DNA from 3 places in the Algoriphagus aquatilis genome. Region 3 is predicted to be linked to each of the others. Evidence: riboswitches for the same ligand, from Rfam matches in the RefSeq annotation. Region 3 holds a riboswitch; each other region holds the start of a gene.
The links. Region 3 has a riboswitch for S-adenosylmethionine ahead of ACFPIK_RS02195 (homocysteine S-methyltransferase family protein). Riboswitches for the same ligand answer to the same signal wherever they lie in the genome.
Positions count from the first base shown of each region.

Region 1: it holds a riboswitch for S-adenosylmethionine, as region 3 does, so the genes downstream of both, ACFPIK_RS03820 (O-acetylhomoserine aminocarboxypropyltransferase/cysteine synthase family protein) here and ACFPIK_RS02195 (homocysteine S-methyltransferase family protein) in region 3, are expected to answer to the same signal.
Region 2: it holds a riboswitch for S-adenosylmethionine, as region 3 does, so the genes downstream of both, ACFPIK_RS10130 (trans-sulfuration enzyme family protein) here and ACFPIK_RS02195 (homocysteine S-methyltransferase family protein) in region 3, are expected to answer to the same signal.

Region 1 covers NZ_JBHSKS010000002.1:342,594-347,958, forward strand. Annotated here, with positions in the region: gene argH (argininosuccinate lyase) at 1-258, shown strand, start outside; gene ACFPIK_RS03810 (SulP family inorganic anion transporter) at 365-1,906, shown strand; gene can (carbonate dehydratase) at 1,903-2,544, shown strand; SAM riboswitch class I at 2,637-2,745, shown strand; gene ACFPIK_RS03820 (O-acetylhomoserine aminocarboxypropyltransferase/cysteine synthase family protein) at 2,929-4,233, shown strand; gene ACFPIK_RS03825 (homoserine O-acetyltransferase family protein) at 4,252-5,301, shown strand; gene ACFPIK_RS03830 (DUF2147 domain-containing protein) at 5,353-5,365, opposite strand, start outside.
Region 2 covers NZ_JBHSKS010000006.1:213,575-218,939, reverse strand. Annotated here, with positions in the region: gene ACFPIK_RS10145 (ribose-phosphate pyrophosphokinase) at 228-1,154, shown strand; gene ACFPIK_RS10140 (50S ribosomal protein L25/general stress protein Ctc) at 1,180-1,752, shown strand; gene pth (aminoacyl-tRNA hydrolase) at 1,879-2,439, shown strand; SAM riboswitch class I at 2,501-2,604, shown strand; gene ACFPIK_RS10130 (trans-sulfuration enzyme family protein) at 2,707-3,873, shown strand; gene ACFPIK_RS10125 (CBS domain-containing protein) at 3,917-4,375, opposite strand; gene ACFPIK_RS10120 (FG-GAP repeat domain-containing protein) at 4,493-5,365, opposite strand, start outside.
Region 3 covers NZ_JBHSKS010000001.1:521,899-527,263, reverse strand. Annotated here, with positions in the region: gene metH (methionine synthase) at 1-1,913, opposite strand, end outside; gene ACFPIK_RS02195 (homocysteine S-methyltransferase family protein) at 1,906-2,961, opposite strand; SAM riboswitch class I at 3,031-3,130, opposite strand; gene ACFPIK_RS02190 (hypothetical protein) at 3,230-4,546, opposite strand; gene ACFPIK_RS02185 (PAS domain S-box protein) at 4,617-5,365, opposite strand, start outside.

The sequences.
Region 1 (5,365 bases), on a different contig from region 3:
TTTTACAAGCATCTCTTTTCAGTCGAAGTAGTGAATGACCTCGTACTACAGGGTGTGCCTTTCCGAGATGCTTACAAAAAAGTGGGCCTGGATATCGAGGCGGGTCAATTTGCACCCGATCAGAGTCAAGTCAATCATTCCCATGAAGGAAGTATTGGAAACCTTTGTTTATCAGCAATAAAATCAAAAATGGCGACCCAGCTTTCTGACTTTGATTTCAAGAAAATAGATCGGGCATTTCAAGAATTACTCAAATAACTCGAGCAATTTAGCTAAAGGCAGAAATCTTAATTTTCATTTGTGAATTTTACCTTTATCTTAAAATGTTTTTATGATAAAAACTTCAGAGCAAGAGTAAACTTCTATGAAAAGCCTTTTAGGTTCCAATTTACGCTATGATCTTAAGGCCAGTTTGGTGGTCTTTTTGGTAGCACTTCCCCTTTGTTTAGGTATAGCCATCGCAAGTGGCGCTCCTCCTATGTCAGGTTTAATCGCAGGTATAGTTGGTGGAGTAATAGTGGGAGCATTTTCCAAATCTCATGTGTCAGTCAGTGGTCCTGCTGCAGGCTTGACAGTCATTGTTTTGGATTCCATTTCCAGTCTGGGAACATTTGAGCTTTTTCTGGGAGCGTTGGTGGCGGCAGGCTTGATCCAATTGATTTTAGGTTTTGCCAAGGCTGGAGTTTTGGGATACTATTTTCCTCATTCAGTCATCAAGGGAATGCTTACCGCCATTGGATTGATCTTGATTTTGAAGCAGATTCCACATGCGCTAGGCTATGACAAGGACTTCATAGGTGACTTTGCCTTTCAGCAGATGGATAAGCATAATTCCTTCACAGAGATTTATTATGCATTTCAGTATTACAGTCCAGGAGCTATCCCAATTGTATTGATCGCTTTAGCCATTTTGATATTTTTTGAAAGACCTCAAGTCAAAAATCACAAACTGCTCGGAGCAATACCGGGAGCATTATGGGCTGTTTTATCTGGAATTTTATTGAATAGTTTATACGCTAAGGTTCAGCCTGATTGGCTATTGAAGGATGAGCATTTGGTTTCTATTCCTTCTTTAACCAGTTTGAGTCAACTTCCTTCACTTCTCACTTTTCCCGACTTTGGGTTGATTGCCGATTCAGCTTTTTGGATTGTGGCCGTGACATTGGCTGTGATTGGAAGCATTGAAACTTTACTATCCATAGAAGCAGGCGACAAAATGGATCCATACAAGCGGATCACACCTTCCAGCAAAGAATTGGTCGCTCAAGGAATTGGCAATACAATTTCGGGATTGATCGGTGGACTACCGGTGACAGCCGTGATCGTGAGAACATCCGCCAATATTGCCTCAGGAGCGCGGACGAAGCTTTCCGCGATTTTTCATGGTATACTTTTAATGGTTTTAGTGTTGAGTATTCCAGGATTTTTGAACCAAATTCCTTTGAGTTGCCTTGCGGCTGTGCTTTTTATGGTAGGCTATAAACTTGCCAAACCTTCGATTTTTATTCATGAATTTGAAAAAGGATGGAACCAGTTTTTACCATTTTTTTTCACAGTAATTGCCATTCTATTGACAGACCTGTTGGTGGGAATTGGTATTGGAATGGTGGTTGGGTTGTTTTTTGTAATGAAAACCAATTTTCAACGATCCGTCACCGTTACAGAACTGAACGGCAACTACTTAGTGAAGCTTCAAAAAGATGTTTCTTTTCTCAATAAAGCTCCATTGATGAAGGAATTGACTCAAATACCTGAAGGAAGTTATGTGATTTTGAATGCTTCCAAAGCGGTATTTATCGATCATGATATTCAAGAGGTTTTGAATGATTTCATTGCTTCAGCACATTCCAAAAATATTACCATCACCATAGAAGGATACACCTATCACTTAAGAGAAGTCCAATGAACCCATACGAGAAACTACTATTACAAAACAAAGCTTGGTCGGAAGAGAAGCTTCAAGTAGATAAGGACTTTTTCAACCGTCTAGCCCATCAGCAGCGACCGAAATTCCTTTGGATAGGCTGCTCAGACAGCCGTGTTCCTGCGAATGAAATCACGGGAACCGATCCTGGTGAAGTTTTCGTCCACCGGAATATCGCAAATATGGTGGTGCATACTGATTTGAATTTGCTCTCAGTCCTACAGTATGCGGTGGAAGTGCTCAAGGTAGAGCATATCATCGTATGCGGGCATTATGGCTGTGGTGGTGTAGAAGCTGCCCTGGGCCATCAAAGCTTTGGATTGATCAATAAGTGGCTGCGAAATATCAAAGAGGTATATAAAACCTATGAATCAGAGATCGATTCAATCCCAGACCATAAAGCCCGCGTCAACCGTCTTGTGGAGTTAAATGTCCTGGAGCAATGCCAGGATTTACTGAAGACTTCAATTATTCAAAAAGCATGGAAAGACCGCCAGTCACCTGAAATTCATGGTTGGGTATATGGCTTGGATAATGGATTGGTGAAGGAATTAACTACGATTAAACCAGATTTTGACAACATTCATCCTGTCTTCAGGTATTCAGACGATCAATTCTGAAAAATTCAAAAAAGAATTTAAGCCCCTATTGTTTGATTTTCAAAAATAGGGGCTTTTCTTTGCAGCATCCTTTCACTTTTTTCCAGTGTGAGGATTTATAAAGAAGAGGCGAGAGACAGGCTCTAAGACCCTCTGGCAACCTGGAAAATCCAAGGTGCCAATTCCTGCCAAATGAGAAGGTCTCATTTGGAACTATAAATTCCTCGTATGATGAAAAGGCATCTTTACCTCCTCCAATTTCTTAGGCTTCAAGCCAAAAAATCAAAATCTTCAGGATCATCGGACAGATTGAATCATTCTGGTTCTATGCTCTTTTCGTGTTTTTCAGGATTTAACAAAACCTTTCTTTTCTAATAAATTCTTAACCCTTTAAACCTCAATTTTATGTCAGCAATCTATCGTTTTGAAACTCTTCAGCTACATGCCGGACAAGCTCCTGACCCTGCAACTAATTCGCGGGCTGTACCGATTTATCAGACCACATCGTATGTTTTCAACTCTGCCGAGCATGGTGCCAATCTGTTTGGATTAAAAGAATTTGGAAACATCTACACCCGGATCATGAATCCGACCACGGATGTTTTTGAAAAAAGAATTGCAGCCTTGGAAGGCGGTGTAGCAGCTGTAGCTACCAGTTCAGGGCAAGCAGCACAACTATTGGCCTTGCACAACATTCTTCAGGCAGGGGAAAATTTTGTCTCCTCTCCTTACTTGTATGGAGGAACTTACAATCAGTTTAAGGTGGCATTTAAGCGCCTAGGGATTGATGCTCGATTTGCCAAAAGTGACAAAGCAGAAGATTTGGAGAAACTGATTGATGATAAAACCAAAGCCATCTATCTGGAAACAATCGGAAATCCTGAGTTTAACATTCCGGATTTTGAATCAGTAGCTGCACTAGCCAAAAAGCATGGAATACCCTTGGTCGTAGATAATACTTTTGGTGCGGGTGGATTCCTTTGCCAACCTATCGCTCATGGAGCAAATATTGTGACAGCTTCAGCGACCAAATGGATCGGTGGACACGGAACTTCCATTGGTGGTATCATCGTAGACGGAGGTAACTTCAATTGGGGTAATGGAAAATTTCCTCAATTCTCAGAGCCATCTGAAGGATACCATGGCTTGAATTTCTGGGAGGTTTTTGGCGAAAACAACCCACTTGGACTTCCCAATATTGCTTTTGCCATTCGCACACGGGTAGAAGGTCTACGGGATCTGGGACCTGCTATTAGCCCATTTAACTCGTTCCTCTTACTTCAAGGCATCGAGACACTTTCCCTTCGAGTGCAACGTACGGTGGACAATGCTTTGGAAATTGCCAAATGGCTGGAAGCTCATCCAAAGGTCTCCAAAGTAAATTACCCTGGACTTACCTCTTCACCTTATCACGATGCTGCCAAAAAATACCTTAAACATGGTTTTGGAGGAGTGCTGAGTTTTGAGATCAAAGGCGATAAAGCATCCACTTCTCATTTCATCAATAAGCTCCAGTTGATTTCTCACTTAGCGAATGTAGGAGATGCCAAGACGCTGATTATTCAGCCCTCTGCTACAACGCATCAGCAACTCAACGATGAGGAACAAAAAGCTGCTGGTGTGACTCCTACCCTGCTTCGATTATCCCTTGGCATCGAACACATCGAAGATATCAAGGCTGATTTGCAGCAGGCATTTGACCAAATCTAATTACTCCTAATTACCCCAATGAACCTTATCAGCGAATTCGCAGACTTGACTATGACGCAGGAAATTTTCCATTCCCAAGAGCCTCTAACCTTAGAATCAGGTGAAATTCTTTCTCAATTTCATCTCGCCTACACTACCTATGGTCAGCTCAATCCGGAAAAATCCAATGTCATCTGGGTGGTCCATGCTCTGACAGGAGATTCAAAAGCTGCAGAATGGTGGAGCGGACTGATCGGAGAAGATAAATTCTTTGATCCGGGCAATCATTTCATCATCTGCGCCAATCTTCTGGGAAGCAATTATGGCTCATCAAATCCATTCAGCATCAATCCCGAAACAGGAGAAGCTTATTTCTATGACTTTCCCCAAGTAACGCCAAGGGACTTAGCTGCAAGTCTGGAAGCCCTGCGAATTCATCTGGAGTTAGAGAAAATCCATACGCTGATCGGAGGTTCACTAGGTGGGCAAGTTGCACTGGAGTGGGCAGTGACTTTAGGTCAAAAACTGAAAAATGCCGTGATTTTGGCATCTACAGCTAAAACCTCTCCTTGGGTAATCGGATTCAACGAAACCCAGCGGATGGCCATTGAGTCTGATTGTACCTGGGGAAATCGGAAGGAAGATGCTGGTAAAAAAGGCTTGGAAACAGCACGTGCCATTGCCATGCTCAGCTACAGATCTCCAGCTGATTTGAGAATCAAGCAAAGTGATCAAGAAGAAAAACTAGATGGATTTAGATCATCATCCTATCTCAGATACCAAGGTCAAAAACTGGCCAACCGCTTCAATGCACTCTCCTATTGGACCTTGACCAAAGCCATGGATAGCCATGATTTGGGTAGAAACAGAGGAGGCGTAGAAGCTGCTTTAGCACAGATTGAAGCCCGTGTATTGGCTATAGGGGTAAATTCTGATATACTTTTTCTTCCACAGGAATCACAGTTTATCAGCCAAAAAGTGAAAAGAGGAACGTATAAGGAAATCGATTCTACAGCAGGACACGACGCCTTTCTGATCGAATTTGAGCAGCTGGCCTACATACTCAAATCATTTTATTTGGAGAATTAAATTCAGATCTATCAGAATAAAGGCCTGTGGGATTAACCCACAGGCTTTTTTTTACTTTTTCACT
Region 2 (5,365 bases), on a different contig from region 3:
CTCAACTCAATCAGGTGAAAAAGACGTATCCTTTAGAAAATTTACAGGATCGGAAAAATGAATCAATAAGCAGAAAAACCAAATCAACCCATGGTGGAAAAAGAGTTAGGTCATTTTATCATTTTTTACTTGGAGAGATTGCTGATAGATTAGCCCGTCCTCCAAAAATCATTACTTTTGTTTATCTGTCTTTTCAAGCGTTTCCACCACCAATTCCTGCAAAATCTATGTCCGAGGTAAAAATCTTTGCCGGCACAAACAGCCAAGAACTCGCTCAAAAAATTGCCAAAAGCTATGGCAAAAAGCTGGGTGAAATGACCATGTCGAAATTCAGTGATGGCGAGATGTCTCCGAGTTTTGATGAGTCCATCCGAGGCTGTACCGTCTTTATCATACAGAGCACCAATCCCCCCAGCGACAATTTACTGGAGCTCTGCTTGATGATCGATGCTGCGAAAAGAGCAAGTGCTTATAAGGTCTGTGCGGTCATTCCCTATTTTGGATATGCACGTCAAGATAGAAAAGACAGACCACGAGTTTCAATCGCAGCCAAACTTATTGCCAACATGCTTACCTCGGCGGGCGCGGATCGGATCATGACTTGTGACTTACACGCCGGTCAAATCCAGGGATTTTTTGATATCCCATTGGATCATTTGAATGGTTCTGCTATATTTGCGCCCTATTTGAGCACACTTCGGCTGAAAGACATGATCTTCGCAGCCCCGGATGTGGGAGGTGTGGCAAGGGCGAGATCCTTTGCAAAGCACTTCGAGGTAGAAATGGTCGTCTGTGACAAGCACAGAAAAAGAGCCAACGAGGTAGCATCCATGCAAGTCATCGGCGACGTGGAAGGCAAAGACGTGATTCTCGTAGATGATTTGGTAGATACAGCAGGTACGCTTTGCAAGGCTGCTCAGATCATCATGGAAAAAGGAGCAAATTCTGTAAGGGCCATCGTTACGCATGGAGTACTTTCAGGAAAAGCTTATGAAAACATTGAAAATTCTGTTTTGGAAGAACTTGTCGTGACCGACACACTTTCTCTCAAGCAGCAATCTTCGAAAATTAGAGTACTGACCGTTGCTGAGTTGTTTGGCAAAGCCATACACGCCGTCACAGGACACACATCGATCAGTTCATTATTTATTTAAGAACCAATTTTAAATACAAATACATATGAGAACACTAGAGATTATAGGGTTTAAAAGAGCAAATCTCGACAGTGCCGCTTTGAACGAAATCAGAGATTCCGGTAATGTACCCTGTGTAGTTTATGGTCCAGGTATCCCTGAGCAAGTTCATTTCTATTCCCCAGCGATCCTTTTCCGCGACTTGATCTATACCCCAGATGTTCACTTGGTTGAGTTGAACATCGAAGGCAGAATCATCAAAGCCGTATTGAAGGAAGCACAATTCCACCCAGTAAGTGAAACCTTGCTTCACGCAGATTTCATGGCTTACACGGAAGACAAAGCAATCAAATTCGAAATTCCTGTGAAAATCGAAGGTAGCTCTCCAGGTATGGCAAAAGGTGGTAAAATGGAATTTAAGACCAGAAGATTGAAAGTAAAAGGTTTGGCTAAAAACCTTCCTGACTTCATCGTGGCTGATATTTCCAACCTTGATCTTGGAAAATCTTTCAAGGTAGGTGAATTGAAGGCTGAAGGATATGAAATCCTTACTTCTCCAAATGTGTCTATCGTGACTATTGGTATTCCAAGAGCGCTCAGAGGCAAGAAAGGAGAATAATCCTGACTCCGAAATCAACAAATCCTGCCCAGCAATGAGCAGGATTTTTTGTTTAACACTAGATCGAATCCAGACCTGTCAGGTTTTTGAAACCTGACAGGTCTAATCAACCCTTATAGCTTCAGCATGAAATACCTTATTGTAGGATTGGGAAATATAGGTCCGGAGTACGAACTCACCCGCCACAACATCGGCTTTTTGACACTAGACCGCTTGGCTGATAAGGAAGGTGTGACCTGGAAAAGCGAGCGCTTGGCTTTTAAATCCGAAATCAAACATAAAGGCCGATCCCTGCATTTGATCAAGCCAACCACCTACATGAACCTGAGCGGAAAGGCTGTCAACTACTGGATGAAGGAACTCGCTATCCCAAAAGAAAACTTACTTGTCTTGGTGGATGACATGGCCATTCCTTTTGCCAAGCTTCGAATGAGGGCCAAAGGAAGTGCTGCGGGGCACAACGGATTAAAGAATATCGAAGAACTGTGCGGTGGACAAGACTACCCCAGACTTCGGATGGGAATTGGTGACAATTTCCCAAAAGGACGGCAAGTAGAATATGTTTTGGGGAGATTCACTCAGCAGGAATTTGACGAACTGCCTTCCATGATGGATAAAGCCATAGACATGGTTTATGGCTTTTGCACAGCGGGAATCGCACAAACCATGACACAATACAACGACTGAAATGAAGGGAGATTTGGATTTGACCAATTCTCCCTCTTTCTTTGTGACACTTCAGGCAACTGATTTATAAAGAAGAGGCGAGAGACTAGGCTCGATGACCCTCTGGCAACCATCCCTGCCAAGGAGAAAGGTGCCAAGTCCTACCCAAAGCGGGAACTATAAATTGGCGAGATTCAACTCTACCCCACTTTCTGGTTCGGTTTTCTTCTTTGGGGAAATTCTTTTTCAGTTTCCAAGTACCCAATAGCATTCAAACCGACCAAACCCATGTCTCATTTCGAAACCGATGCCATCCGCATCCAGCGCCGATCCGATCTCAAAGAACACTCCTCACCCATTTTCATCACTTCCAGCTTTACCTTTGAATCCGCCGAGGAAGCACGGGCGATGTTTGCAGACGAGATTCAAGGCAATATCTACTCCCGCTATTCCAATCCAAATTCTTCCGATTTGATCGAAAAGGTCTGCCGCGCGGAAGGTACCGAAGACGGAATCGCGACAGCTTCAGGAATGGCTGCCATGTTTGGAAGCATTGCTTCACTCCTACAGCAAGGAGATCACATTTTGGCTTCCCGATCACTTTTTGGATCGACTCATCAATTGCTAACCCGAGTATTTCCAAAGTGGGGTATTACTTCTACTTATGGAGACATTTCGGATTGCCAAAATTGGGACAAGCTGGTGCAGCCTAACACCAAAATGCTATTTTTGGAAACCCCTTCCAATCCGGGCCTGGAAATTATCGATTTGGAATGGGCAGGAAAGTTTGCGGCGGCACACAACCTGATCCTCGTGGTAGACAATTGCTTTGCCACGCCTTACCTGCAGCAACCTGCTAAATGGGGGGCACACATCGTCACCCACAGTGCCACCAAGTATATCGATGGACAAGGCAGAGTTTTGGGCGGCCTGATTTTGGGGAAAAAAGATCTGATCAAAGAGGTGCAGTTTTTCACCCGCCATACTGGACCATCGATCTCACCATTTAATGCCTGGATTTTATCCAAGAGCATGGAAACGCTAGCGGTAAGGATGGACAGACACTGCGAAAATGCCCTAAAAATCGCCCAATATTTTGAAGGAAATCCTGAACTAGATGCAGTTCGCTATCCATTTCTCAAGTCTCATCCACAGCACGACCTGGCTTTGAAACAAATGAAAGCTGGAGGCGGGATAATTACCCTAACACTGAAAGGTGGTTTGGCCCGCGCACAGCGCTTCATCGATCAGCTACAAATGATTTCCATCACTCCAAATTTAGGAGACAGCCGCAGCATCATTACGCATCCTGCATCGACTACTCATAGCAAACTTTCTCCTGAAGAACGTGCACAAGTGGGAATCAGCGACGGACTGGTACGGCTTTCTGTAGGATTGGAGCATTACGAAGACATCTTAAAGGATGTCGAAAGAGCCATCGAAAAATCAAAATAAGCTCGAACCAAAAACGCCCCGAAATTTCGGGGCGTTTTTGGTTTTACCAGGTGGTATGTTTGAGAGAGGGAAAGGCCCGAATTACATCACTGAGACTGATCTGCCCGACCAGTTGCCCATTTTTCAATACAGGAAATCTTCGGATCTGATACTCCAAAAACTTTTGAGCAGCATCAAAAAGTGTCATATCCGGAGACAACGTCATCACATCCCGAGTCATTAACTCATGCACTTTAGCGGGAAAACGGACGGTATTGGTATATTTTCCTTTGATAATCTCCCTAAGGCAATCCACCTCAGAGATAATCCCAATCAATGCTCCACCTTCGTCCACGACAGGTGCACCGGAAATTTTCCGCTTGGTCAAGGCTTCCATCACCTGATCGATCGTATCATCAGGCCCAAAAGTCACCAACTTCGATGTCATGTGGTCTCTCACCAAAATAGGCTGAGCCGGGGTCTTAGGCTCCACCACTTTTACCCCTTGAAAACTTTTTACCATAGTTTTTCCCCTTAGAGATAAAAGAAGCTACTGATTTTCAATGAAAAATGAAAAAATAGAGCCAAATATTCCGAATATTAAATTATTAATTTGGATGAAATAGATAATTACAGAATTTTATTTCAATTGATTCCTCAAAACTACAAAGGGTCTCCATTGTTTGGTAGGTGCCTGATAGAGCTGGTCGAAAGCAAATGTCCCCACAATCAAATCCTCATCTCCATCCTTGTCCAGGTCCCCCTTGGTTAACGTCAGCCAATGATCTTCCAATTGCTCTTTCAAGACAAAAGGGAGGAAGGAATCAGGCTTTTCCTGTTTGAAATAAATCAAGTTTTGATGAGGTTTTTGATTTCGATCGGGAAAAAAAGCAATGGCCACCACATCCATTTTCCCATCCTGGTCAAAATCTCCCACTTCCAATCCAGTCGCTCCATGCATGGGATAAAACCATTTTTCCTCAAATTCACCTGAGTTATCGCGTTCAAAAATTCGGACACCATGGTAATTTTTCAGGATTTGACTCTGATCCGCATTGTCACCATTGACCAATATGAGTTCAGCTTTCCCGTCGCCATTCATGTCTTCAAATCTAAAATCGCTTGATCCAAAGGCAGGCTGAAAACTGACTAATTGCTTTTCCTTAAACTTCCCACCGCCCGTATTTTCAAACAAAACCAATCCCTCTTTTGCTTGAGTCATTAAGACTAGGATATCCAAATCTCCATCCCCATCGTAATCCACTGCCATCGAACGCCTTGCTCCGGGATCCTTTTTGAGAATCACCTCTTGAAAAGCTGTATCCTTGCTCAGATGAAGACTTAATTTACCTAGGTGATTACCAAATTGGGAGATGACATAATCCGGCTTACCATCGCCATTCCAATCAGCCACTTCCACATGGACAGGTCGCATGAGTTTTTCAAATACTGGCTGTGACTTCCAAGCACCATCATTTTTTACAAAAGTAGAAACTGAACCAATCGAATCATT
Region 3 (5,365 bases):
TCTCCTACGATTGGATCTTCGAATATTTTTGGGTATTTCCCACTAAGCATCCACGTGCTGAAGAATGGTGTCCAATCGATGTATTTTTTCAATACCGTCAAATCCAGATCTTCCAAGACAGTTCTTCCCAGCTTTTTAGGCTTCACCGGCTCAAATGAACTCCAATCAATTTCTACTGGATTGGCCTTAGCCTCTTCGTAGCTGACGAGTTGTTTCACAGACTGCTTAGCCTCGTGCTCCTCGCGGAGCTCACGGTAAGTAGCTTTTATTTGTTTGTGATAGGCCTCCTTGGTTTCCTCAGAGATCGCCTCACCTGCGATGGGAACAGACTTACTCGCATCAGTCACGTGAACTACTGTTCCGGAATAGACCGGATCAATCTTCACCGCTGTGTGAATTCTGGAAGTAGTGGCTCCCCCGATCAGCAAAGGAATCTTTAGGCCTTGACGCTCCATCTCAGAGGCCACATTGACCATTTCGTCGAGGGATGGAGTAATGAGACCACTCAATCCGATGATGTCTACCTTGTTTTTGATTGCTTCATCGATTATTTTCTGTGCATCCACCATTACACCGAGGTCGATGATTTGGTAGCTATTGCAGGCCAATACTACTCCAACGATGTTTTTTCCGATGTCATGGACGTCACCTTTCACGGTGGCAAGCAGGATTTTCTTCAAAGAAGATGCCTCTTGTCCTTCTTCCGGTAAAGGCATGAAGGGCTCGAGATAGGCTACTGCCTTTTTCATCACCCGTGCCGATTTTACTACTTGAGGAAGGAACATTTTCCCTTCTCCAAAAAGATCACCTACCACATTCATCCCGTCCATCAGAGGGCCTTCGATCACCTTCAGCGGATTAACTAATTCAAGCCTTGCCGCTTCAGTATCTTCAATGATAAAATCCAAAATTCCCTTCACCAAGGCATGCTCGATACGCTTTGATACAGGCTGAGATCTCCAAGCTTCATTTACCACCTCTTTTTTATCGGCAGCTTTTACAGTTTCTGCGAAATCCAACAATCGCTCGGTCGCATCTTCCCTACGATCAAAAAGCACGTCTTCGACACGCTCCAAAAGATCCTTTTGGATATCCGCATAGACTTCCAACATAGTTGGATTGACGATACCCATGTCCATCCCATGATGAATCGCATGATAAAGAAAAGCAGCATGCATGGCTTCCCTTACTCGGTCATTTCCACGGAAGGAGAAGGATACGTTACTTACCCCACCACTGACTTTAGCTCCCGGGAGGTTTTCCTTAATCCATTTGGTAGCAAGGAAAAAGTCAAGCGCATTTCTGCGATGCTCTTCCATACCCGTAGCTACAGGGAAAATATTCGGATCAAAAATGATGTCCTGAGGATTGAATTTGATCCGATCGACCAAGATGCGGTAGCTGCGCTCGCAGATTTCTTTTCTTCGCTCGTAAGTATCAGCTTGACCCTTTTCGTCAAAAGCCATCACGACCACGGCAGCCCCAAACTTCTTGATCGTTTTCGCCTGCTGTATAAATTCTTCTTCCCCATTTTTCAGGGAGATAGAATTCACAATCCCTTTTCCCTGAACACACTTCAAACCTGCCAAGATGATGCTCCACTTGGAGCTATCGATCATGATGGGAATACGACTGATCTCTGGTTCGGAAGCAATCAAATTAAGGAATCTGACCATCGCAAACTCACCGTCCAGCATCCCCTCATCCATGCAGACATCGAGCACCTGAGCACCGCCTCTCACCTGATCCAAGGCAATTTCCAGCGCTTCATCATAGTTTCCGCTGAGGATAAGTCTGGCAAATTTCTTCGAACCGGTGATATTGGTTCGCTCGCCGATGTTGACAAAATTGATTGTCGGGGTGAAAACCAAAGGCTCCAAGCCTGAGAGTTTCAAATAGTCCTGCTTAGGCATTGCTTCCCTCCTCTTCTAGTTCTTCTTCAATTTTTCGTGGCTGAAATTCCGCCGCCATTTTTGCCAAGGCTTTAATATGCTCAGGGGTTGTACCACAGCATCCGCCTAGAATATTTAGCATGCCTTCCCTCAAAAAGTCTCGCACCTGGTCCGCCATCTCATTTGCCCCCTGATCGTAAGCACCAAACTCATTGGGAAGTCCCGCATTGGGATAGGCCGACACATAGAATGGTGCTTTTTGAGAAAGAACCTTTAAGTAAGGTCTGAGCTCTTTTGCTCCCAAAGCACAATTCAAGCCCACTGAGAGCAAAGGAACGTGAGAAACGGAAATCAAAAATGCTTCAGTAGTCTGACCGGAGAGCGTTCTACCCGAAGCATCGGTAATAGTGCCCGAGATCATGATCGGCACTCCGCCTTCTTTGGGATCTAAGGGAATTCCTCTTTCTTCATATACTTCCTGCACTGCATACAATGCAGCTTTGGCATTCAGCGTATCGAAGATGGTCTCAATTAAGATGATATCTGACCCCCCATCCAACAAGCCTCTCACTTGCTCAGCATAGGCCTCTGCCAATTGGTCAAAAGTAATCGCTCGATAACCGGGATCATTGACATCCGGGGAAATCGAGGCAGTACGATTGGTCGGGCCCACTGCGCCTGCTACAAAACGTGGTTTGGAGGGATCGTTTGCTGTAAACTCATCAGCTACCTCTCTTGCCAATTTGGCTGACTGAAAATTGATCTGATAAGCCAAATGAGACAATCCATAATCTTCCTGAGCAATGGTGGTTCCTGAAAAAGTATTGGTTTCGATGATGTCAGCCCCTGCCTCCAAATATTCCTTATGGATAGCCTTAATGATGTCAGGCCTACTCAAAGACAGTAAATCGTTGTTTCCTTTTAGCGATTTGGGATGATCCTTCAACTCAGATGTTCTGAAATCTTCCTCAGAGAGTTTGTAACGCTGAATCATGGTGCCCATGGCCCCATCTAGGATCAAAATTCGGTTTTGAATGGATTGAAGGAGGGATTCCGTTCGGTTTTGCATCTTGTAATAAGTCAATTCAAAAAGGCAATCGAGCAAAACACGGAGAAAATAACTAACTATTCTTTCTTCCGCTCATCTATTTCCGGCATTTCCGGAACGGGAGTTAGCACCTTGTAGACAGGTTGCTAAGACGTCGCAGGGCCCTTCCCTCGGTCTTTCTCGATAAGCCGAAGCAAAAGTAATATCTAATCTTCAATAAACAGGAGATTTAGGGGACAAAATGAAAATTCTTGACTGGTTTTTTTGAAAAAACAAAAGCTTTTCAGCCTTATGGCCTTAAGCCTATTCCAAAGGTTAAAAAGGGCGCGGACATGTAATCAGTCATCGGTAATCCCCCCAATTTATACCCAGGAAATCCTGCCTCATACCCTCCCGAAGCCGTGATCACCAAATCAAAAAACTTTCTTTCCGTCATAGGTATGCCATATTCAAAAAGAATTTCGGGTTTAGCCATCAGTCCTGCAGTTTTAAGATACCCATCAAAATACCGTTGTTCGACTAGCTCAGGGAAATCGGGTTTTTCATTTGCTGAAAGCGTATATCTGAGATTACCAAATCCCAATCCAGCCATAGCACCGATTGCAAAGTTTTTATACTGAAAGAATTTATAACCCCCGTTACCATAAACTCGAAGACTGTTTAAGCTGTGGGTTTGAGAATTGCTGGCCCGACCATCCATCGCAAGATTGAAGACATCCACACCATAGAGCATTCCATCCGTTTCGCCAAGTATCCGCAATCCCCAGTTACTAGGTTTTCCTTGTAGCGGCTGATAACCATTTTCTTCCAATACAGCATTGAATTTATCCGGTGAAGAAAAATGAATACCCCTGATCAAAGAAATTCCGATTGTAGCGTCTTTATAGAAAAAATTGCGATCGGGCAATGAAATTCCAGCTCCTACTCTCACAAAAGCACCCGCTTGAGCATTGTCAAATGCCAGACCATTCATGGACCAACTTCCCTCAAAGGGACTGAAGGAATACCCAACTTTGGCTAGGATTTCCAATGATTCTTTCCGACCGGGCAGATCAAAATCATAGCTAGCTTGAAAACCAATTTCTGTCAAAAAATCCCCAAATCCGTTTGTTCCCTTCTGGATGTCATTTTTTCGGAGAATAAAACCTCTTTGCGGACTTTGTAAAAAAGAATTGAGATCAGATTCTTGTTCAGAAGGCAGCATCTGAAAATTCATATAACCCATTCCTAGGGACATGTAATGAATCAACTGGAATTTTCCTTCTTCTGTCAATGAATAGCCCACATTCAACAAAGCTCTGGAGGTCCGATACTTGATATCAAACTGGTCAAATTCACTGGTTTTGCTTTGATGCTGAGTCAGTTCAAAGCCAACCACAAAATCATTAACTCGAGTCTGATAACCCAAACCATAGGTACGGTATCTATTTCGAAGCGGTGAGAGTCCTCGATCCGAAAGAAGCTCATTGAACTGTCTGATTTTAGCACCTGAACTGCCCGTGAAGCCATAAAACGAGGATCTTTTTTCCATCAGTTTTTGAGCTTGAACAGAATAAGCAAGAGCTAATGTCAAAAAAACAGGAATGATACGCTTAAGGTAATTCATTGACTTGGTTTAAAATGGTCGGCTAGATTTGGCCATTTCCTACTTGACAAAATTAATGCTAAACCAAAATTCAACCCTGATCTTTTGAATTCAAAACCTTACTTATTTTCTCATACAACACTTCAGGAGAAAATGGCTTGGGTACAAAATCATCAAATCCTGCCTCATTCAATTCATCTTTTACTTCATTGTAGGATGCTGCTGTCAAAGCCAAAATCGGAACTTGGGACTTTTCAAGATTCTTATTCTGGCGGATAGAAGTAGCCACTTCAAAACCGTCCAATTCGGGCATTTGCAAATCAAGGAGAACCAAATCAAACGAATGTTGCTCAAAAATCTCCAAGGCCTCTTTCCCGTCACTTGCGATAAAGAGTTGGCCCGCATTCCATTTGGTCAAAAATTTACGGATCAAAATCTGGTTGACCACATTATCCTCTGCTACCAAAATGGATGCTTTTTCCAATGATTTAGAGCTGGAAGGTGTGGAGCTTTCTGCCTCTTGTTTTGGTTGAACCAACTGCTCAAAAGGAATCGAAAATTCAAATACACTTCCCCCTCCTGATCTATCTGTCAGCTTGATATGACCTCCATAGAGCTCAACCAGTCGTTTGACTATCGCCAATCCCAAACCAGTGCCTCCATATTTTCTAGTAGTAGAGGAAGATGCCTGAGTGAATGCCTCAAAAATGCTTTTCTTTTTGGCATCCGGTATCCCTATTCCGGAATCTTCAAATCGGAATTTGATTTCAGTTTTACCTTCTTTTACATTTTCTCTTAAAAGCGAAATTCTCACAAAACCCCTTTCCGTAAACTTGACGG